DNA from 3 places in the Brucella sp. NBRC 12953 genome. Region 1 is predicted to be linked to each of the others. Evidence: predicted binding sites of a transcription regulator. Region 1 holds the regulator's gene; each other region holds the start of a gene.

Region 1 (7,773 bases):
CTCGTGTTTGAAAGAATCAACGGCAGTTTAGAGCGCTTTTCAATCTGATTGCACCAGATAAGCGCCTCAATCTTTGTTTGGCGCACATCGTGTCTGAAAACTGCTTCGCATTTTTCAGGATGAGCTGGGCAAGATGACTTAATTTCACCACGCTTTTTCTCGCCACTGCGCTATATTTAGATCGCGGTCGATAGAAACTTTTACTCAATGAGAGCAACGGCTATGAAGAAAAGCGTGCTTATTATCCTTGGTCTGGCGGGCCTGCTTGCAGGCTGTCAAACTATGACACCCGAACAGCGCCGCGCAGCAGACGAACAGACCTGCCGCAGCTATGGTTTCAAACAAAAATCCGATGCGTTTTCCAACTGCCTGTTGCAGCTTGATCTTGACCGCCGTGCGGATCGTCGTGCCTGGCAGAACAGACCTGATTTCTATGATATGCCCATGGTTATCTATCAGCCTGTTTATCGACCCGTACCAGTGCAGGCAAAATAATAAAAAAGCGCCCTATCGGGCGCTTTTTTATGTGCTTAAGTCAGCTTTAAAGTGGTGATTCCGGTCGTTCCTGCGACAGAAGCATCGCGCCGATTGCATCGACATGCTTCTTATCGGCGGTATAGCCGAGAGATACATTTTCCGCAGCAGGAGCCGTTTCATCAAATGTCGGCTGATAGCTTGCCACCTGTGTCATAACCGGCTTTTCAGCTGGTTTGACAGGCAGAGCAGCCAAACGATCACCACGAGCCTGTGGGCCGACGCCGCCATTCTGCTGGGTTTCTGTCGTCTTCGCTGCTTCAGCCAACGCAACCTGCACTGTTGGCTGTGCCTGCGGAACAGTCGCATCCTGCTGGTCGGTTACGTTGTAGAACGGACCTTCAGGCATGGATGGTGCCTGTGGAGTAGAAGCATAGGCCAGATTGTACGGGGTCTGTGGAACCGGATTTTCCAGTTCGCCATCGCGACCACGCTTTTCGTAGAAGGAGTTTCCGCCAGCAACCAGCACGTAATGCATGTTGCGGTAAGGGAACTTCAAGCCAGCCGTGTGGAAGAACATCGAGTTCTTAAGTGAAGGATGACGCTTGCCCTTAAGAACAGCATCGGCTGTTGCCTGAACGTCAGGCATAGCCTTTGAATTCATCTTGCGTGTCAGAACGCCGGGCGCAAACTGGTTCTTCTGACCAACAACGCCGCAGATCGTATCCGGATAGCTACCCGAAGCGAGGCGGTTCATCACGACCGTACCAACGGCCATCAGACCATCGGGGCTTGAACGGTTGGATTCGAAGAACATCGCACGTTCGAGGCATTCGCGGTCTTTGGCGGTGTATGTGAAAGTCTTGACGCCATTGACTGTCTTGACGTGGCTAGCCGCCGCCGTCTTTTCGGTTTTGGTTTTGGTCGTGCCACTGGTCGTCGTGCAACCCGTCACCAAAAATGGCGCAACCAGCAGCCCGAGAATAGCGGGCAATTTCCATTTCGAAGCGCGCGTCAACGGCTCAGTCTCATAGTTAGGACCCTTAACTGATCCAACCTGGCCTCCGCCCCGCAAAAGGCGTTTGAAACCTGGCTGTGGTGCCACCGCATAAAACTATGCAGCAGATTTGAACTAACAGAGCAGCCTTTGCACATCCTTCTAAGATGCCCGGCGCTCCAGCCAAATAGAACGAAAATCATAAAATAAACGTTCTGCTGTCACTCATTGCATTCAAGGTTTTAGAATTTTTAGGCCAAAAAAAGGCGAATGGTCAAATTCCAAAAGTCACGACACCTCCAAAACAGAGGCAGATTGAACCCGAATCCAGAGCTTAATTTTCCCCACAAACCCCTTAAATTTATTAACAAATCCTTAACGTAATTTAGCAAATCTTATAAGTTATTGATTTAACGCGATTCAATTTGCTGAAATACAGGCCACATCACTGCCTTATTTCGCCGATGTTTCAAGATTTTACGCAAGCGTCTTTTTAAGCTTTTTCGATGCTGCTTTTGACCTCGATTTCGCCGGATCTTCAACTTTGTCACGATCATTGTAACATCGTGTGATACTGGCCGTTTTGGTACGTTGTGGATATTGAATTCCGAATCGGAAGGTCGGAACTGAGTCGCAACGTTCTTGCCCATTATGCAAAACGGCCCGTCGCATTTTCAGCAACGAGCCGCTTGTATAGGGTTCTGCAAATCGAGATTTGGTTATCCGAATGAGTATCCAGCACCGCGTACCGTGCGGATAGGATCAAGCGCGCGACCAACGTTGATCGCCTTGCGAAGACGTCCGACATGCACGTCAACTGTTCTATCATCGACATAAATGTCTGGCCCCCAGACGCCATCGAGTAGCTGACTACGCGAAAAGACACGGCCCGGTGACATCATGAAATATTCGAGCAGGCGGAATTCTGTCGGTCCGAGACGGACTTCCTTTTCCTTGCGATAGACGCGATGCTGCTGGCGGTCGAGAACAAGATCGCCGACTTTCAGCACATGCGACAGCACACTCGGATTGGCGCGACGGAGCATGGCTTTGACGCGAGCCAGCAATTCCGGTGTCGAAAAAGGTTTGACGACATAATCATCGGCACCCACGCTCAGGCCACGAACGCGTTCGCTTTCTTCACCGCGTGCGGTCAACATGATGATCGGCAGACGCTCTGTTTCCGGCCACTGGCGCAGACGGCGGCACAGCTCGATCCCGGAGACACCAGGGAGCATCCAGTCCAGAATAAGAAGATCCGGCACATTTTCACGAAGTGCGATTTCGGCTTCATCGCCGCGCAGCATCGCATCAACCTGATACCCCTCGGCTTCGAGGTTATAACGCAGGAGTACACTCAGGGCTTCTTCGTCTTCAACCACAGCAATCTTGGGTGCCTGTGACATCCAGTATTTCCTATCCAAAATTTAGAGCGCCTGTGATCCGACTAAATTGGATCATGCTCTAAGCACTTGTTTTTATCGCATATACTTCCCAAAATCGCTTCGCACTTTTTGGGATGCGCTTGAGGCAGCGGAAGATACAAGCCCCCGATCGACCGCGTGCCGTCGCGTTTTTCATATTCATGCAGGCATCTGGACCGCACGAATGCGGTGCCAGATATTCTTAGGATTTACGCGCCTCGTCCACGACGATACCGTGGCTCAGGTCTTCTTTTGGGCGCTCCGCAGGCATTTGCAGACCGGTCACGATGTAATAGACCGTCTCAGCAATGTTGGTTGCGTGATCGCCAATGCGCTCGATGTTCTTTGCGCAAAACAGAAGATGCGTGCAGGCGGAAATATTGCGCGGATCTTCCATCATGTAGGTCAACAACTCGCGGAACAGCGAAGTGTACATCGAGTCAATTTCGTCATCGCGGTCGCGAACGACGTTGATCTGCTGTACCGAGCGCGTTGCATAGGCATCGAGCACGTCCTTGAGCTGGGTGAGAGCCAGCTCAGCCAAGGTTTCAAGGCCGCGATAGAGCTTGACCGGCTGGCGAGATTCCGAAACTGCAGCAACGCGCTTGGCAATATTTTTGCCAAGATCGCCAACGCGCTCCAGATCGGCAGAGATGCGGATCGAGCCGATGATTTCACGCAGATCGACAGCCATTGGCTGGCGCTTGGCGATAATCATCACGGCCTTATCATCAATCTCGCGCTCACTTGCATCGAGGATGAGATCGTCGGAGATAACACGCTGGGCAAGTGCATTGTCGGCATTGACAATCGCTGCAACGGACTGCTCGACCATGCGCTCTGCATGACCGCCCATCTCGGCGATCTTATGCGTGAGGAACTGCAGTTCTTCGTCGTAAGCGCTAACAGTATGCTGAGACGCCATAATAGACCTCAATGTAAATTGCGGGGAAGCCAAACAGCTTTGTTTTCAAACCAGCCGCCGCTCCCGTTCCAATTAATTAGCCAAAGCGACCGGTGATGTAGTCCTGCGTGCGCTTTTCGGTCGGTGCCGTGAACATCACGTCCGTATCGCCCACTTCCACCAGATTGCCCAGATGGAACATGGCAGTACGCTGCGAAACGCGTGCGGCCTGCTGCATGGAGTGTGTAACGATGACGATGGTATAGTTCTGGCGCAGTTCGTCGATCAGCTCTTCAACCTTGGCGGTCGCGATCGGATCGAGTGCCGAGCAAGGCTCATCCATCAAGATCACTTCAGGGCTGACGGCAATAGCGCGCGCGATGCACAGACGCTGCTGCTGACCACCGGAAAGACCGGTGCCGGCATCATGCAGACGATCCTTGACCTCTTCAAAGAGGCTGGCCTTCTGCAAGCTGGTGACAACGATTTCTTCGAGATCGGTCTTGTTGCGGGCAAGGCCGTGAATACGTGGGCCATAGGCGACGTTTTCAAAGATCGACTTCGGAAACGGATTTGGCTTCTGGAACACCATGCCAACGCGAGCGCGCAATTCAACAACGTCGATCTTCGGATCGTATATGTCTTCGTTGTCGAGCGTGATCTTGCCCGCGATGCGGCAACCTTCGATGGTGTCGTTCATGCGGTTAAGCGAACGCAGGAAGGTAGACTTGCCGCAACCCGAAGGACCGATCAGCGCTGTGACCATCTTTTCCGGAACTTCCAGATCGACTTCGAACAGAGCCTGCTTCTCGCCATAAAACACGCAGACCTTGTCACCGCGCATCTTAACGGAGGGGGCGTTGGTGTTCATCTTTTCTCCTACGGCTTTTTCGAGAGATCGTTCAGTCATGAGATTCATCATTTCTCTCCCGTTTACCAGCGGCGCTCAAAGCGGCGGCGCAGAATAATTGCTGCAATATTCATTACTGCTAGGAACAGGAGCAGGACGATAATAGCGCCTGATGTCCGTTCTACAAAGGCACGCTCGGCTTCATTGGCCCACATGAAAATCTGCACAGGCAGAGCAGTTGCAGGGTCCATCGGGGTTGTCGGCATATTGGCAACGAAGGCCACCATACCGATCAGCAGCAGCGGTGCAGTTTCACCAAGAGCCTGAGCCAGACCGATAATCGTTCCGGTCAGAATACCAGGTGCCGCGAGCGGCAGCACATGATGGAAAACCATCTGCGTCTTCGAAGCACCTAGCCCCAAAGCCGCCGCACGGATCGATGGTGGTACAGCGCGAAGTGCCGAACGTGTTGCGATGATGATGGTTGGCAATGTCATCAATGTCAGCACCAGACCACCAACAATGGAGGCTGAACGCGGCAGGTTGAAGAAGTTGATGAAGACTGCAAGACCAAGCAGACCGAACACAATCGATGGCACAGCAGCCAGATTGTTGATGTTGACTTCGATCAGATCGGTAAGGCGGTTCTTCTTCGCAAATTCCTCAAGATAGATCGAAGCAGCGACACCGATAGGCAGTGCAAGAACCAACACAATCAGCATCATGTAGAAGGAACCGACCAGCGCGACACCCAGACCAGAGGTTTCAGGACGGCTGGACGCACCATTGGTGAACAGACCCCAGTTAAAAGCCTCGCTCATCATGCCTTCATCGGTCAGCGTCTTAATCCAGGCGACCTGGCGGTCAGAAACCTTACGGTTTGCCTCGGCAACCGACAGATCGATCTGGCCCTTATAAGCAGAATCAATATCAGCAGCAGCAAGAACCGGAACCGTCTGCGTAGTCCCGATAAGCGATGGATTATCCATCACCATCTGGCGAAGCTGAACGCGAACACCGTCAGAGAAGAAACGGCCAACCTCACGCAATTGCGCGCGATCTGTCGATGCCACACCCAGTTTCTCAGCCAGCGCGTTGCGGACCAGAAGCGGGTAGTTTGCGGTAATCAGCACATTCGGATCGGTCGCGCGCTTGTTGCCCGGATCAATAACCTGCTCGTCAAGCTTGACCGGCAGATAGATCGTCGTCTGTCCGAACGCCGTGTAGCCCTTCGAGAAAACCGAAAACAGAAGCGCGCAAAGGAAGAATACGCCAATCGCAATGGCAACGATGCCATAGAGGCGGAAGCGGCGTTCAGCAGCGTAGCGACGCTTGATTCCGATATCGCGGCGCTGGGGTGTTGCGACGGCATTCCCAGCAGCATTGAAAGTTGAATCGGTCATTATTCGTACTGCTCCCGGTACTTGCGAACGATGTAGAGCGCAAAGATGTTCATGATCAGCGTCAGGACGAAAAGAGTGATACCCAGCGCAAAGGCAACAAGCGTCTGCGGCGAGTCGAATTCAAGGTCGCCGGTCAGCTGGTTGACGATCTTGACCGTAATGGTGGTCATGGCTTCAAACGGATTGGCCGTAAGACGCGCTGCAACACCGGCTGCGAGAACCACGATCATCGTTTCACCGATTGCACGCGATGCTGTCATCAGAAGAGCACCGACGATGCCCGGAAGTGCAGCGGGAAGAACAACACGCTTGATCGTTTCCGAACGCGTTGCACCAAGACCGAGCGAACCGTCACGCAGCGAGCGCGGAACCGATGTGATGATGTCATCAGACAGCGACGACACGAACGGGATGAGCATCACACCCATGACGAGACCTGCCGTCAGCACGCTCTGCGCCATGATGAAACCCTGACCGCCTGCAATGGCAGCCGAGAGATCACGCAGGAACGGGCCTACCGTAATCAACGCGAAGAAGCCGTAAACGATGGTCGGGATACCAGCCAGAAGTTCAAGCAGCGGCTTAACAACGGTACGGACTCTCGGCGACGCATATTCGGCCATGTAGATCGCGGAGAACAGACCGACGGGCACTGCAAACAGCATGGCCACGAAAGCAATGTAGAGCGTACCGGCCAGAAGCGGGATAAGACCAAACTGACCGACTTCACCACCAGAACCTGCAGCTGCAAAGCGTGGGTCCCAAACCGTACCGAAGAAGAAATCCATCGGAGCGATAGACTGAAAGAAAGTAACCGTCTGGAACAGAACGGAGAAAACAATGCCGATGGTCGTCAGGATCGCGATACCGGAGGAGGCAACGAGCCCCCACAGCACGATGCGCTCGACATTATTACGGGCGCGCGTACGGCGTTTGATCCCCGACAGACCGAAAACGAGGCCTGCTATGGCAATCACCAGCGCAATAACGCTGCCGACCGTGTGAGAAATCTTGTTGGCGTGCTCAAGGAAGAGAGCGATCGGGACCATATAGTCCTGACCTTCAGTAGCAAGTGCTACGCCCTTTGAGCCGAGAACTTCGCGCGCATCCTTATAGGTCTGCGGGAAGCTTTCGATTTCGGCGGGTGTCAGCTTTACGATACCATCGGCAAGGCTGCGGATCATACCGAGCTGCAAGCTGCGCTCTGAATAGGAGCCATCCTCAACAGCCTCAGGCATACGGGCGGTTGCCGTATGATCAAGATAAACCGACGTACCGACCGCCCAAACCGCGAGAAACAGAATTGCGGGCAGAGCCGAAACGAGGAAAACCCACCAGCCATGATAATGCGGGCGGGAATGCATTTTCTCTACCCCTGCGCCTGATCCGGCTGCAGGTTGCGCCTTATTGAGTGCAACGGCGCGTTGACGGCCAATGAAAAAGCCGATCAGTCCGATTGCAACAACACTGACGAGAACCAGAAAGAAGGACATTCAATTTCCCCGGTTGCCCCAAAACTAAGACAAATGCTGTGAACCAGCACAACAATGTCCATGCGAATGCGCTCGTCCTAAACGACATGCGCAAAAGAAGAAGAATGTGGGGAGAGGTTCTCCCCACATTCCACAGATCAAAGCTTACTTAGCTTCCATTACCTTGCCTTCAGTGAAGGCAGTACGCTGAGCTTCACGCTCTGCATCTGGCGCTGGAACCAGACCGTA
Region 2 (7,773 bases), on a different contig from region 1:
TCGATCACCACTGCAGAACATGCAATTGCACTAATGTTTGCAGTTGCGCGTCAGCTTCCCGAAGCTGACGTTTCCACGCGCGCTGGCAAGTGGGAAAAGAACCGCTTCATGGGCGTGGAAATCACAGGCAAGACGCTTGGTGTGGTCGGCTGCGGCAATATTGGTGCTGTGGTTGCAGCGCGCGGTATCGGCCTCAAGATGCATGTTGTTGCGTTTGATCCGTTTCTATCGGAAGCGCGGGCGCAGGAACTTGGCGTCGAAAAGCTGGAGCTTGATGAACTTCTGGCGCGCGCCGATTTCATCACACTGCACACGCCACTGACCGACAAGACACGCGGCATCATCAATGCCGATGCACTGGCTAAGACCAAGCCGGGTGTCCGCATTATCAACTGTGCACGCGGCGGTCTGATCGTTGAAAAGGATCTGGTTGCAGCACTGAAATCCGGCCATGTTGCCGGTGCTGGTATCGATGTTTTCGAGACTGAGCCCGCAACAGACAACGAATTGTTCAATCTGCCCAACGTGGTCTGCACACCGCATCTTGGTGCTTCGACTTCCGAAGCGCAGGAAAATGTGGCGATCCAGGTGGCCGAGCAAATGTCGGATTATCTGGTCAAGGGTGCTGTTTCCAACGCGATCAACATGCCGTCGATCACTGCAGAGGAAGCGCCGCGTCTCAAGCCATTCGTCAAGCTCGCAGAAGTTCTGGGTGCCTTTGTCGGTCAGGTGACGGACGAGCCAATTCAGGAAGTCGAAGTGCTTTTTGACGGCTCAACAGCTGGTATGAACACCCGCGCTCTGGTTAGTGCCGCACTTGCCGGTCTGATCCGTCCGCAGGTTGCTGACGTGAACATGGTTTCCGCACCGATCATGGTCAAGGAACGTGGAATCATCGTTTCCGAGATCAAGCGCGACAAGTCGGGTATCTTTGACGGCTATATCAAGCTGACCGTGAAGACCACTGAACGTGAACGCTCGATTGCAGGAACGTGTTTCTCGGACGGCAAGGCCCGTTTCATCCAGATCAAGGGAATCAACCTTGATGCGGAAGTCGGTCCGCACATGCTTTATGTCACCAATGTCGACATTCCAGGCATGATCGGTCTGCTCGGGACGATCTGCGGTAAGCACAATATCAATATCGCAAACTTCGCTCTCGGACGTAATCATCCGGGCGGTGATGCCATTGCGATGCTCTATGTCGATGACAGGATTCCACAAGCAGCACTTGACGAACTCATTGCTCAAGAGGCAATCAAGGCGGCAAGACCTTTGGAATTTAACATCGAGGAAGCTTGAGCGACATGACAGACGGGATTGAACAGGCAGAATGGCGGCGAATGCAAGCGCAGGACATAGCGCGCGTAACAGCCGTGGCCAATGTCGTTCACCCCGACTTCTTCGAGGATGAGGCGGTCTTCCGGGACCGCTTCAAAGTCTATCCGGCCGGTTGTTTTGTACTGGCCAATGGCAGCGAAATTCTCGGTTACGGCATCAGCCATCCATGGCAACTCGATTCGGTGCCTGCGTTGAATTCGATTCTCGGTGAGCTGCCGAAGGAAACGAGCACCTATTATATTCACGACATCGCACTTCTACCGGTGGTCCGCTCAGGCGGGCAGGCATCGCGTGTGGTCGAACTGATGGCCGCTCAGGCAGAGCGGGATGGTTTCGTCACCATGGCTCTTGTTGCCGTTAATGGTTCTCAGGGATTCTGGGAGAAAAAGGGCTTTGTTACCCGTGATGTGACCGCGCTCGAAGAAAAGCTGAAAGGCTATTCGGACGAGGCGCTCTATATGGTCCGCGCTGGCTAAGAGGCGTTTTGCCGCGAAATAGCCCTATTCTTGACACCGCTTAGCCACGGTTTTCCACGTTTTGCGAGCCGTTTTCCCACGTTTTCGTGAAAATATTCGCATTTTCTGCATGAAAGAGTCGCGCAAGCGTGATTGAGTCTGTATAGAGACGAGGGATCAGCACCCCGCGTTTCATTGACGGGGTTTGCTTGCGATCCTTGGGTTATATTTACGGCTGAGATGCCGTACCGAGGAGTTTTCTCAATGGCGAATGTAGTTGTCGTCGGGTCGCAATGGGGCGACGAAGGCAAGGGAAAGATCGTGGACTGGTTGTCCGAGCGCGCCGATGTGATCGTGCGCTATCAGGGCGGTCATAACGCGGGTCATACGCTTGTCATCGATGGCGTCAGCTACAAGCTTTCGCTTCTGCCATCCGGCCTTGTACGCGGCAAATTGAGCGTGATCGGCAATGGTGTTGTGGTCGACCCGCACCATTTCGTCATGGAAGTCGAAAAGCTGCGCGGCCAGGGCATCGAAATCACCCCTGAAGTTCTGCGTATTGCAGAAAACGCACCGCTTATTCTGTCCGTTCATCGCGAACTGGATGCGATGCGTGAAGGCGCTACCGAAGGCCTCAAGATCGGCACCACCAAGCGCGGTATCGGCCCTGCATATGAAGACAAGGTTGGCCGTCGTGCGATCCGCGTCATCGATCTGACCGAGCCGGACACCTTAGAGCCAAAGGTTGAGCGTCTGCTTGCTCACCACAATCTGCTGCGTCGCGGCATGGGCCTTGAGGAAATCGCGGTTGCGACCATTCTTGAAGAGCTGACCTCGGTTGCAGACAAGATTCTCCCTTATATCGATCAGGTCTGGCGCGTTCTCGACGAACGCCGCAAGGCTGGCGACCGCATCCTTTTCGAAGGTGCGCAGGGCGCGCTTCTTGATAACGACCACGGCACCTATCCGTTCGTTACCTCGTCCAACACTGTTGCCGGTCAGGCAGCTGCCGGTTCGGGTCTTGGTCCGACAGCAATCGGTTATGTTCTCGGCATTACCAAGGCTTACACCACTCGCGTTGGTGAAGGTCCGTTCCCGACCGAACTCAACGATGAAATCGGTGAATTCCTCGGCACCAAGGGCCATGAATTTGGCGTGGTGACGGGTCGTAAGCGTCGTTGCGGCTGGTTCGATGCCGTTATCGTTCGTCAGACGGTTCGCACTTCGGGCATCACCGGTATTGCACTGACCAAGCTTGATGTTCTCGACGGTCTTGAAGAAATCAAGATCTGCGTGGCCTATGAGCTTGATGGCAAGCGCATCGACTATCTGCCATCCTCGATGGGTGCCCAGGCCCGCGTGAAGCCGATCTATGAAACGCTGCCGGGCTGGTCGGAAACGACAGCTGGTGCACGTTCGTGGAACGATCTTCCAGCGCAGGCTGTCAAATATGTCCGCCACATCGAAGAGCTGATCGGCGCGCCGGTTGCAATGCTTTCGACGAGCCCTGAACGCGAAGACACGATCCTCGTTACCGATCCATTTCAGGATTGATTGATCTGAACTTCGGTTCTGCAAAAATAAAACACCCGGTTTGTCATCATGGCGGACCGGGTATTTTTTTAAGGTTTTTTCGCGATCATTTTGAAAGCGTTCACTTAATCGTTGCCGCAACCTTTGCTTTCCATCGATTATTGTGATTATTGAGACATTTACTGCATTTCGAACTCGCGGAAACTGGGTAAAACGGCATGGCGGATTTTGTAGCGGTTCTGAAAAAGACAATCGATGCGCAGGCAGACAAATCGCCTGAACTGCGGCAGCGTGTCTATGCAAAGGCACGCGCGACGATTGAACAGAAGCTTGTGACGGCGAATGCCTCGCAAGTTGTCGCTGTTCGCCAGCGCAAAATCCTCGAAGACGCTATTGAAGAAGTTGAAGCCTTTTATGCGCCTCCAGCTTCCCAACCGGCTTTTGAAGAACCCCAGACCGATCCGTTGGAAGATTTTCTGCACGAATCAACGCGTGCGGCAAACACATCTTCTTATGCAGATCGCGAACCGCAGATCGCAACCGAGCCCCGCTACTCGGATGATGACCATGACAAAGAAGATGAAGCATCGCAGGTTCAGCCCGGTCGTCGCGATGACTGGGGAGTGGAACGCGACCAGAATCGCGCAGACGAAAAGTCCTTTGCACGTCGCGGTGAATATACCGAACGCAGCAGCCCGAAGGAAAAGCGTTCCTACAAGGGGCTAATCATCGGTCTTATTGCTGTACTCGCTCTTGGTGGCGCAGGCTATGGCGTTTGGGCAAACAAGGACAAGCTTCAGGAGCTGGCATCAAGCCTTGGTCGCAGCGACGCACCGGCAAGCGGCGATAGCGGTACAGCGCAACAGCCGGACGGGCAAACGCCTCCGGCGGGACAGACTGCAGGCTCCGAACAGCCGCAGACGGGCGAGACACAAACCGGTCAGCAGCCGTCAACGCCTGAAGAACAGAAGATGACGCAGCGTCTGATGCCGGATGGCAGCGAAGTCGATGACGGCCCATCAGGCGGTCAGAACGGTTTGGGTGAAGGCAAATCAACAGCGGCTTCAACGCCTGGTGCCGAACAAACCAATACCCAGAATCAGCAGCAGCCTCAGCAGGCCGTGGCCGTTGGCCAGCAGGCGCTGCTTTATGAAGAACGTGGCGGCACGGAATCAGGTTCTGTTGAACGCGGCAATGTCGTCTGGTCGGAAATTCAGGAAAGCCCGAGTGAGGGTGAACCTGCAGCCCCAGCTATTCGCGCCAGCGTGACCATGCCTGACAGCAAGGTTGAGCTGAAAATGACGGTCCGCAAAAATACGGATCAGTCGATTCCAGCGAGCCATCTGATCGAAATGGTCTTCACCGTTCCAGATAATTTTGCCGGCGGTGTCGTCGATAATGTGCAGCGTATAACGTTCAAAGATACGGAACAGGCAGCTGGCAATCCGCTGATTGCAGTTCCTTCCAAGATTGCGGATAATTTCTTCATTATCTGGCTTAATGACGCAAAGACTGCACAGGACACCAATCTTTCGCTGATGCGTCGTTTGCAGTGGATCGATATTCCGATTTCCTATCGCAATGGCCGTCGCGCACTGATCAGCCTTGAAAAAGGTGTTCCGGGCGAGAAAGTCTTCAACGACGTTCTGGGCGCAAGCTAAACGAGACGAAATAAAAAAGGCCGCTTTGAGCGGCCTTTTCGTTTCAGCGATATACGCTTGATTATTTCTTTTCAGAGAAAGCCTTGATCGCCTTGGCTACTTCGTTTGCTGCGGTTTCAGCAGTATCGAAGCCGCCGAGTTCAACGGACTTGCGGCCTTCAGGCAGCTGCTTGTAAACGCGGAAGAAAGCTTCAAGGCGCTGCTGCTCGATCTTTGGCAAATCGGCAATTTCCTTGATGTTGTCGTAGGTCGGGTCGATCTTCGAGGTAGGGACAGCGACGATCTTATCGTCGGTCTCGCCGCCATCGATCATTTTAAGAACGCCGATTGGGCGAACCTTGATGATTGCGCCTGGAACGATTGGTTCGCGGGTGTAGACGAGCGCGTCGAGAGGATCGCCGTCGCCTGCAAGCGTGCTGGTGATCGAGCCGTAATTGGCCGGATAGACGACTGGCATCGACTGATAGCGATCCACAATGATGTGGCCGGTCTTGTCGTTGATTTCGTATTTGGTGAAGCTGCCCTGTGGGATTTCAATGGCAGTGAAGAATTCTTTTCCGTCCTGCTCTTTCTGAGGATAGTCCAGATAAGAGACATATTCAGACGCAGATACAGCAGTGGCAGCAGTAAGAGCGAGCGTTGCAGCAAGCAGGAGCTTTTTCATTGGGAGACCTTCAGGCTTCGGTGAAACACGTCACGTTGCCTAAAGCCATTCCATTACAGTTATTTGACGGTTTTTTATCGGTTGGATGACAGGTTGCATCGAATGATGCTTAGGCGGTTCGAAACCCGATCCTGTATGAAAATCAGACTTTGTTTTTCTTGATACATTTCAAAAGCAAACTGCCGCAAAACGGTTTCCCACTTTGCGGCAGTAGAAGGTCTGAAAATTATCAGTTTCAGGCGTGAGCTTCCTCGACATGGTTCAACGCCTTCTGCTGTTTGAAAGCTGCAGCCTTGACGGCAGCCTGTACTTTTTCAAAGGCACGCACTTCGATCTGGCGCACGCGTTCACGGCTGATGCCAAACTCGCCGGAAAGATCTTCCAGCGTCATTGGGTCTTCCGAAAGGCGGCGGGCTTCAAAGATGCGACGTTCACGTTCGTTGAGCGTGTCCATGGCCTGTTCAAGCAGCGAGCGGCGGCTTTCCAGTTCGTCCTGCTCGATCAGAACCTGTTCCTGGCTGCTGCTATCGTCAACGAGCCAATCCTGCCATTCGCCCGATTCACCTTCGCTTGCGCGCAGTGGCGCATTGAGCGAAGCGTCACCCGACAGACGGCGGTTCATGGACACCACTTCGTCTTCGCTAACCTTCAGCTTGGTCGCAATCTGCTTGACCTGATCCGGGTTGAGATCGCCATCGTCCAGCGCCTGAATCTTGCTCTTCATCTTGCGCAGATTGAAGAACAGGCGCTTCTGGTTGGCAGTCGTACCCATCTTCACAAGGCTCCACGAACGCAGGATATATTCCTGGATCGAAGCCTTGATCCACCACATCGCATATGTGGCCAGGCGGAAGCCGCGTTCCGGCTCGAAGCGCTTGACTGCCTGCATGAGACCGACATTGCCTTCGGAGATGACTTCGCCAATTGGCAAGCCATAACCGCGATAGCCCATTGCAATCTTCGCGACGAGGCGAAGATGGCTGGTCACCAGCTTGTGTGCGGCTTTCGGATCAGTGTGCTCGTGATAGCGCTTCGCCAGCATGTATTCTTCCTGCGGCTGAAGCATTGGAAAGCGGCGAATTTCTTCCAGATAACGGGTTAGGCCACCGTCACCGGATGTGATGCTTGGGAGATTAACCTGGGCCATAGAGCACCCTCCTTTATAATTTCAGGCTCCCTTTTGGCGAACCTGTCACGCTGGCTGCCTCCTGCACTTCCATCGTGAGCTTACATATATAGGTATGATTTTGGCGAAAACACGATCCTTAACCCCATGAAACAATGTGTCACTAGAATGTGAACAGTTGCCCAAGCTTAAAGGGCTGCACCAAATGGGCTGCAACCTTTTAAGATACCGTGTTTCCGCCCTGAAAATGCAATTTTTACAGGTCGTTTCATGCAGTGTGAAACTGCTAGATTTATCAGTATTATATAGAGTGCTGGCGGAAATTTTCCAGAAGCTGCTCCATATCTTCGGGTACATCCGCTTCAAAACGCATGATTTCTTCCGTTGTCGGATGGGTGAATGCCAGCAAAAAGGCATGTAGCGCCTGACGATGGAAACCCTGCACCGCGTTTTTCAAGGGCTCAGGCAGCTTGTTTGCCTTGGTCTTGTATGCGCTGCCATAATCCATGTCGCCGACGAGCGGATGGCCGATATGAGCCATGTGGACTCGGATCTGGTGGGTGCGTCCGGTCTCAAGGCGGCATTCGACGAGCGAGGCCAAGGCTGTCGCATCTTCGCGCGGGGCGAATTTTTCAATCGTCGAATAGTGTGTGATGGCATGGCGCGCATCTTCACGTTCTTCGTTGACGACTGCCTGTTTGGTGCGGTCGCGATGCGAGCGGCCAAGATGGGCGTCGATATTGCCCTGCGGACGCTCGGTCATGCCCCAGACAAGCGCGAGATAGGCGCGTTCCAGATCGCCGGTACGGCCATGATCTGCAAACTGCTCGCTTAAATGCCGATGGGAATGGTCGTTCTTGGCAACGACCATGACGCCGCTGGTATCCTTGTCGAGACGGTGAACGATGCCCGGACGGCGGATTCCTCCGATGCCGGACAAGCTATCGCCACAATGATATATGAGGGCATTGACGAGCGTTCCCGTCCAGTTGC
Region 3 (7,773 bases), on a different contig from region 1:
GGGCACGGCGGCAAGCTTCTAGCAGAAGCTGATAGCTTGCGGGGCCTTCATCCTTGATGCTGGCATCGAGTGCAAAGCGGCTTTTCCAGTCGAGTTCAACCGGAGGAGCTGCGAGGAAAAGCGGTCCGCCAAAATTGGTCACTGAAAGACCGGACTGGGCGAGGGCTTCTTCACCGGCAAGCCGTGCAAGCGCTTCCGAAAGAGGTGATGCACCAACTTCGCTTTCAGGCAGAAAATCAACAGTACCCGCAAAGCGCGTGTTGAGATTATCGGACGGGAAGCGTGTGATTTTATGAATGCCGGAACGTCCACCGGTCAGTGCAGCCCAGTTGTCTTCCTTGCCCTGTCCAAGGGAGGAAACAACACCTGCACCGGTAATTGCAACAATGGGGCGGCCGAGATGGTCTGTATATTTGGTCATCTTATGCTCTCACCAGCTTTGCAGCACCTTCGGCGCGTGTTGCGCCAATGGTGGTGACGATGGCTTCACTGACGGCTCCGTCTACGGCCTTCTCAGATGGGCCCGATGGAGCAAACGCTTCGCCCTTCCAGACCGAAATGGCTGCAAGTGCCAAGGCCAGCGGGAACTGCGCTTCGCGCAGGTGGCCGGTCAGGCTTGCAACGCCGCGATATGCGGCTGAAACGCCTTCAAGAGCTGCTTTTTCAGCGGCCGTTGCTTCATGTGCGCCGGAAGCGCCGGAGACAACATAGCCAGGCTCTGCGCCGCCATTGGCTGCGAGCACCAATTCATGCACGGTTTTGGCAAGATCAGCAGCATCGCGGCGGATCTGCGCGCTTTCGATGCTGGCAATCTCTGCATAGGCGCGTGCACCGCGTTTTTGCGCATGGTCTGCGCTTTCGAGCACGAGGAAAACACCGCCAGAGCCGGAAATCATGCCGCCACCGGCGCTGCCTTCACGTTCCCAGAGCGATGCCCAGCCGTCGTGCTTGAGCAAACCACCAAGCTCGTGACCGAGAATCATGTCGAAATGTTCAGAATTATAAGAGCCGCCGACCAGCGCATGGGTGCTCTGGCCTGAACGAATACGTGCAGCAGCTGTTTCAATCGCCGCGATGCCGGAGCCTTCTTCGCCCATGAAGGTACGGGAAGAACCAGTCACTTTATGGACGATGGAAATGTTGCCTGCCAGCAGATTGGAAAGCTGGGCAAGAAACAGGGTAGGGCGCAGCTCCGTCGACAGCTTTTCGTTGAGCATCACACTGCGATTGTTGCTGGTGCGACCTTCTTCGAGGATCTGCATATCGACAGTAATGTCGCGCTCGCCGCCACCGGCACCCACGATCATATCCATGCTTGCGCAAAGCGCTTCGTCGTCTTTAATACCTGCATCGTCAAGCGCCAGGCCTGCCGCATAGGTTCCAAGTCGCTGCCATGTCTCCATCTGGCGCTGGTCGCCACGCTTGGGGATTTGCAAACCCCAGTCGACTTCGCCAAGCGGATGAACTGTGTAAGGCGCAAAGTTTTCTTTTTCGAGGCGAGGTTCAGTACCTGCCTTGGAGAAAGCGTTCCAATGCGCATCCAGTCCTTCGCCTAGCGAGGAGATGATGCCAATGCCGGTTATGACGACTTTATTGCTCTGCATGGTTCGGTCTGCCCGTAAATGCTGTGCTCAAGAATGCTTGCTTGTTCCAGAAACGGAATCAGGGCGAACACGGATGTTCACCCTTCAATACCGTCAGCTTGCGTGGCTGTTCAGCCCTTCTTGGCTGCGACCAGCTCGTCAATCTTGGCGCAGAGGTTCTTCAGAACGAAGTATTCTTCGGTCGGAGCCTTGCCTTCGTTCACTTCCTGCGTCCACTGTTCCAGCGGAATCTTGATGCCGAAAGCTTTGTCGATAGCGAATACGATGTCGAGGAAGTCGAGGCTGTCAATGCCAAGATCGTCGATGGTATGGCTATCCGGCGTGATGGTGTCACGGTCGATTTCGCTGGTTTCGGCGATGATGTCGGCGACTTTGTCAAAAGTAGAGGACAAGTTTCGATTCCTTTATTCTTGGCGATGCCTCAACAGGCATGCGTCTGAGTATCTGCGCGTGTCTAGCGTGTTTCCGGCGATAGGGAAAGTCATATTGCTTTCACAATAGCCAGAGCGTTAATTGCGCATATAAGGTGCCTGCTACGCGAAGCGCAACATAAAGCGAATTACAAATTTTTGAAATATTGTTGGAAAAGAGTTGTTCACGGTTCGCTTCTTACTCGCTTTATGAAGTACCAAAGCCCGACCGCAGTACAGGCAAGCATTACAATCGCGAGCGCATATTGTACCGGTCCATTGCCGGAAGCAATGGCTGCGAGACCTGATGCCGCACTTCCCAGAGTTCCCAGTGCTTCCGGATGTTTAAGCACAGTCTTAACTGCCGTATCACATTGCTTTGCTTTGGGTGAAGCGTTGGCATTCGGTTTTGCAAATTCTGTTACGGTTGGTGTCGCTGCCAGCATCAATGCGCGTGACCGAACCCGTTCAACCCGGGCCAGCCAGCCCGCGCCAAATGTCGAAGCTGTGGACAATCCTTTAAGCCAGGCGGCACGAGCATCGCAAAGCGCATTGATAACCGCCTCGGGAGAGCGGCCGGAAAGGGCGGAAATCGTTTTGACGCCAATGACCCCATCCTGGGGCATGTTGAGGGTGGCCTGCAATGTTTTGGCAGCTCTTCCGGGGCCGGAGTTCACAGCAAAGTCGAACACAGCATAATCAATACCTGACGGAAGACTGTCACCGTCGATCTTGTTCCAGAATTGCTGTTGGTAGATTTTCGTTGTGGTCGAGCTTGAAAGGCTCTTCACGTCGGCAGCCGAAACTGTATGGCCTTCCCATGCGGAAAGTGTAGACAGAGTAATTCCCATATTCGTGGCGCCGCCGGGATCACGAGGATTGTCAACATAGCCACCTTCTTCACTAAAAATATAGGGTATAACTTTTTGGAAATTTTCCTTCATTGCTAAAATTCCTAATTTATATAATGAAGATAAAGTAAGTATTTTTAATATGGTTAGTTTAAACTATCATGTGACGGAATAATATTTATTTGTTTCTGTATTCCCGAATAAAATCGGGTCGTAATTTGATCCTGGTGAAGCGGGTATCGATAAGATTATTCTTCAAATAGAGATGTTTAACCCCGAGTGGCGATTGAATTTTTTCAAGGCGTGGATAGCGCCAGCATCTTGAGACGCCCTTGGTATAACGCGCTGATTTGATGCACTCAGATCAAAATGCATTCCAAGGGGCAGTGTTGCTGCGAATGCCTCTTGCGCAGGCTCGAATGATACGGCTTGATGCGGCTCTCATAAATGCATCAAAACGGGCGAACAAAGTGACATCGGAAATTTTCGGAAATGCACCGGACGGGCAGGCGGTTCATCGGCTTACGATCGCAAACGGTCCACTTGAAGCAAAAATCATTACATGGGGCGCATCCATACAGGATCTCCGCATGGAAGGGCATGATGCTCCTTTGGTCATAGGTTATCGTGACTTTGCGGATTACCCGGCGCATTCGCCCCATTTAGGCTCGATTGCCGGCCGTTTTTCCAACCGCATCCGCAATGCGCGCTTTGTGCTCGACGGAAAGGTCTATGAGGTAGAGCCGAATTTTCAGGGAATCCACAATCTGCATGGTGGCAGCAAAGGTCTCGGAAATCGTGTCTGGAAAATCACCGGCTCAGGTGCTGAGTTCGTGACACTTGCGACGCTTGCGGCCGATGGCGAGATGGGTTTTCCGGGTAATCTCAACGTGAGCTGCACTTATATGCTCAACGCAAAAGGCACATTGATTGTGCGTTTGGAAGCAGTGACCGATAAGCCAACAGTCTGCAATCTCTTGCATCATAGCTATTTCAACCTCGACGACGGCGGCGAAGGCGATATTCTCGATCACCAGCTCAAGATTGAGGCTGATGCCTATATGCCGGTCGATGAGGCACTGATTCCTGATGGGCGTGTTTTGCCGGTCAAAGGAACGGCTTATGATTTCCGGGATTTCCGCCCTATCCGTTTCGAAGAGGACGGCAAACAGGTCGAGTATGACAGCAATTTCTGCATGACGGCTGCGCGCGGCCCGTTACGGCCATGCGCTTCCGTTAAAGGAGCTCGCTCAGGGATTAGGCTTGATATCGAGACGACAGAACCCGGTGTTCAGTTCTACGCGGGCAATACGATGGCGAATGATTGCATTGGCCTGACCGGAAAGCCTTACGGCAAACATGCAGGTTTTTGCCTTGAGCCGCAGGTCTGGCCCGGTTCTCTCGAATATCCATACGTGCCGCAGGCAATTCTCCGTCCGGGCGAAGTTTACGCCCAGACAAGCCATTTCACTTTTTCGCGGGATTAAATCACGCTGAATAAGCGGCGCGCGCTGTTTCCATGGGAGCAAGCGCGCCGCGGATTTCAACGACCCGAGCCGCAACTGCGTGGGCTTTGTGGGCAGCATCGACAGGTGACAGGCCTTCGAGGCGTGCAGCAAGATAACCGCCGTTAAAGCTGTCGCCAGCGCCTGTCGTATCAACGGCATTGGCTTTCACCGACGGAACAAGCGTTTGTCTGCCATCGGCAATGATGAGCGCAGGTTCGGTGCCGTCTTTGACCACGATTTCCTTCACACCCAATCCGATCAACCGATCAGCGCAGGCTTGAGCGGTTTCATCGCCAAATAGTGCCTGTTCGTCGGGGAAGGTCGGCAGGGCAATATCCGCGATCGTCATTGCTTCGCTGATGATCTTTTTCGCTTCTTCCCGATCTGGCCAAAGCTGGTGACGGAAATTGGGGTCAAAAGCAATAAGCGCGCCTTCCGCGCGGCATTCGCGCAGGGTTTCAAAAAGCGTTTCCCGGTGTTCTGCAAACACAATTGCTACCGAAATGCCGGAGAAATAAATCATGTCGCGCCCGGCAAGGCTGGCCTTCAGCGCCTGACGGTCGCTTGCAAGGCGCTTTGCAGCGGCATCGCTACGCCAATAGGTAAATGAGCGCTCCGCACCATTGAGTGTGATCGCATAAAGCCCGGGGTGTACGCCCTGAATGACCGGGCTTTGCGCAATGCCAATGCCATTGGAAGCAAGGAATGCCCGTTGCTTCTGCGAGAAATCGTCCTCACCGAAGGCACTGACGTAGTCCACGGGGTATGATTGCTCGGTCAGAGCGCGCATGTACCAGGCCGTATTCAGCGTGTCGCCGGCATATCCCATGCGCCATTGATCGCCATCATTGCCTGAAAGCTCGATCATGCACTCACCGATCGACGCAAAACCACCCATAGTCATCTCCTCATTTTTAACCGGACGTAGGCCTATACCAATTTGCCGTGATGTAAAATCCCGATGTCATCCACCCTTTATCGACTTGCCACATTCCGCGTGTAAGCATCGCGCCAAAAGAGGAATCACTATGCGTTACGCGATTTATTTCACGCCGCCGTCGGGCGATGCGCTTCTTAAAGTGGCTGCAAACTGGCTTGGGCGCAGCGCGTTTAGCGGTGAGGCGGTAAAGGTTCCGGCGATTCGCACTCTCGCCGCAGAAGATGTCGCAGCATTGACCGAAGAGCCGCGTCGTTATGGTTTTCATGGGACGCTGAAAGCGCCTTTCCGGCTGGATGAGGCATATCAGGAGAGCGATCTGCTTTCGGCGCTGATGTATTTTGCGTCATCAAGCGCACCGTTTATTATCCCACGTTTGAAACTGCAGGGCATTGGACCGTTCTTCGCACTTGTGCCTGAAGAACCGGTTGCGGAGCTCAATCAGCTCGCCAATGACATCGTAGTCTCATTTGATCGTTTTCGTGCGCCTTTGCGTGACGCGGAAATCGCCAAACGCCGTCCAGAGCGTCTGAGCGAAGCGCAGCGGCAGAATCTTGACCGTTGGGGCTACCCTTATGTGTTCGACGAGTTCCGCTTTCATATGACGCTCACCGGTCCGGTGGATGAGAAGCAGCGCTCACAGGTGGAGCGCACGCTCGACGATTTTTTTGCACCCGTGCTGGAGGATCAGGTCGAGGTAGCCAATCTGGCTTTGTTCGTTGAACCAGAAAAAGGTGCACCGTTCGAGATTCATTCGCTGCATCCGCTGACGGGTGGTAATAAGGTGTCGAAACGGTCTTCGCGGGCCGTGGGGAGGCCTTGAAGAATGACGACGGAAACAGTTCTTAAAAATGCAAATATCGTGTTGCCTGATGAAGTTATCATCGGCACCGTTAAAATCGTTGATGGCATTATTGTCGATATCACGTCTGGTTCGTCCGTATCTGGCGAAGATATGGAAGGCGATTATCTGACACCCGGTCTGGTGGAATTGCACACCGACCATTTGGAAGGCCATTATGCACCGCGCCCGAAGGTGCGTTGGAACCCGATTGCAGCAGTTCAGGCCCACGATGCTCAGATTGCGGCTTCCGGTATTACGACCGTTTTCGATGCATTACGGATCGGCTTTGATCAGGAGGCGCAGACGGGTATCGATGATATGCGCAAGCTATCTTCGGCAATTGCTGAAGGTCGGGAAGCGGGGCGCTTGCGTGCGGATCATTTTCTGCATTTGCGCTGCGAGGTTTCAGCGCCTGATTGTTTGAGCGCATTCGAGCGCTTTGGCGTTCACCCACTGGTCAAGCTTGTGTCGCTGATGGATCATGCACCCGGACAACGCCAGTTCACGGATATCGAGACCTACAAATCTTATTACATGAGTAAGCTCAAGGTCTCGGAAGAAGAGTTCATTCGCTATTGCGAAAAGCGCATGGGGCAATCGCAGCAATATTCGGCATCGACGCGCAAAGCGATTGCCAATGCCTGCACGGAACGTGGCATTGTCCTTGCCAGCCATGACGATGCAACAGTGGATCATGTTGCAGAAGCAACGGAGCAGGGCATTCGCGTGGCTGAGTTTCCGACCACGCATCTGGCCGCAAAGGCATCGAAAGAATCCGGGATGTCTGTTCTGATGGGCGCGCCAAACGTGGTGCGTGGCGGTTCGCATTCCGGCAATGTTTCGGCGCGAGAACTGGCCGAAGCGGGTCATCTCGACATCATTTCTTCGGATTATATTCCGGCAAGCATGATGCAATCGGCGTTTTTCATGGCTGACGTGATGGATGCAATCACGCTCCCACAAGCAATCAAATTCGTTTCAAGCAACCCCGCGAAGGCCGTTGGTCTTCAGGACCGAGGCGAAATTGCTATTGGTAAGCGTGGCGATCTGGTGCGTGTGCAGATTGCCGAGCATGTGCCGATCATCCGTACTGTTTGGCGTGAAGGACGGCGCGTGATCTAGAGCGCATCCCGAAACGTGCGAAGCGGTTTTCGGAACGAGATGCGCGTAAAAACAAATGGATAGAGCATTTCCAATGGTTCAATCAAAACAGGAAATGCTCTAGAGAGCCGTGCGCCCTGTTGGGCGCACAAAGGTCGCTCTTAACGCGCCATTCTCATCATATCAAATAGTGGCGTCTGCCAGCGAAAGTATTCCTGTTTCATCATCTACTGACAGCTTCAACTCTTTATAGCTGTTGATGCTCTTATGCGATGTTTCTGGTGAATGCGGATGTGTGGCAGTCACGACAACGACGCGTGCGCCAGCAGTTTCGCCGGCAACAATGCCCGCAGGCGCATCTTCAAACACAAGACAATTGTGCGGATCGAAGCCAAGCCGCTTGGCACCCAGCTGGAAGCATTCAGGGCTTGGCTTTCCGCGCTGAACATCTTCCGCGGAGACGATTGTTTTTGGCATTGGAAGGCCAGCAGCCTGAAGGCGACGGCGAGCCAGCTCGA

The links. Region 1 encodes PhoB, which activates phosphate uptake and scavenging genes when phosphate is short. Its sites were predicted from a motif close to TGTCATNNANCTGTCAT; they were not measured.
Region 2: a site for PhoB is predicted at 5,707-5,723, ahead of ABWV94_RS18835 (inorganic diphosphatase). Genes of this name have one in related genera too.
Region 3: a site for PhoB is predicted at 5,336-5,352, ahead of ABWV94_RS02135 (DUF1045 domain-containing protein). Genes of this name have one in related genera too.

Annotation. Positions count from the first base shown of each region.
Region 1 covers NZ_BAABSV010000002.1:470,798-478,570, forward strand. The annotation lists gene ABWV94_RS06115 (hypothetical protein) at 223-495, shown strand; gene ABWV94_RS06120 (cell wall hydrolase) at 542-1,492, opposite strand; gene phoB (phosphate regulon transcriptional regulator PhoB) at 2,191-2,877, opposite strand; gene phoU (phosphate signaling complex protein PhoU) at 3,098-3,820, opposite strand; gene pstB (phosphate ABC transporter ATP-binding protein PstB) at 3,897-4,670, opposite strand; gene pstA (phosphate ABC transporter permease PstA) at 4,733-6,052, opposite strand; gene pstC (phosphate ABC transporter permease subunit PstC) at 6,052-7,545, opposite strand; gene ABWV94_RS06150 (PstS family phosphate ABC transporter substrate-binding protein) at 7,690-7,773, opposite strand, start outside.
Region 2 covers NZ_BAABSV010000008.1:172,407-180,179, forward strand. The annotation lists gene serA (phosphoglycerate dehydrogenase) at 1-1,302, shown strand, start outside; gene ABWV94_RS18820 (GNAT family N-acetyltransferase) at 1,308-1,817, shown strand; gene ABWV94_RS18825 (adenylosuccinate synthase) at 2,061-3,350, shown strand; gene ABWV94_RS18830 (transcriptional regulator) at 3,548-4,990, shown strand; gene ABWV94_RS18835 (inorganic diphosphatase) at 5,052-5,654, opposite strand; gene rpoH (RNA polymerase sigma factor RpoH) at 5,890-6,801, opposite strand; gene ABWV94_RS18845 (RluA family pseudouridine synthase) at 7,082-7,773, opposite strand, start outside.
Region 3 covers NZ_BAABSV010000001.1:419,275-427,047, forward strand. The annotation lists gene ABWV94_RS02105 (beta-ketoacyl-ACP synthase) at 1-421, opposite strand, end outside; gene ABWV94_RS02110 (beta-ketoacyl-ACP synthase) at 423-1,604, opposite strand; gene ABWV94_RS02115 (acyl carrier protein) at 1,715-1,996, opposite strand; gene ABWV94_RS02120 (glycoside hydrolase family 108 protein) at 2,200-2,958, opposite strand; gene ABWV94_RS02125 (aldose epimerase family protein) at 3,336-4,352, shown strand; gene ABWV94_RS02130 (sugar kinase) at 4,354-5,271, opposite strand; gene ABWV94_RS02135 (DUF1045 domain-containing protein) at 5,402-6,133, shown strand; gene ABWV94_RS02140 (alpha-D-ribose 1-methylphosphonate 5-triphosphate diphosphatase) at 6,137-7,276, shown strand; gene ABWV94_RS02145 (HAD family hydrolase) at 7,439-7,773, opposite strand, start outside.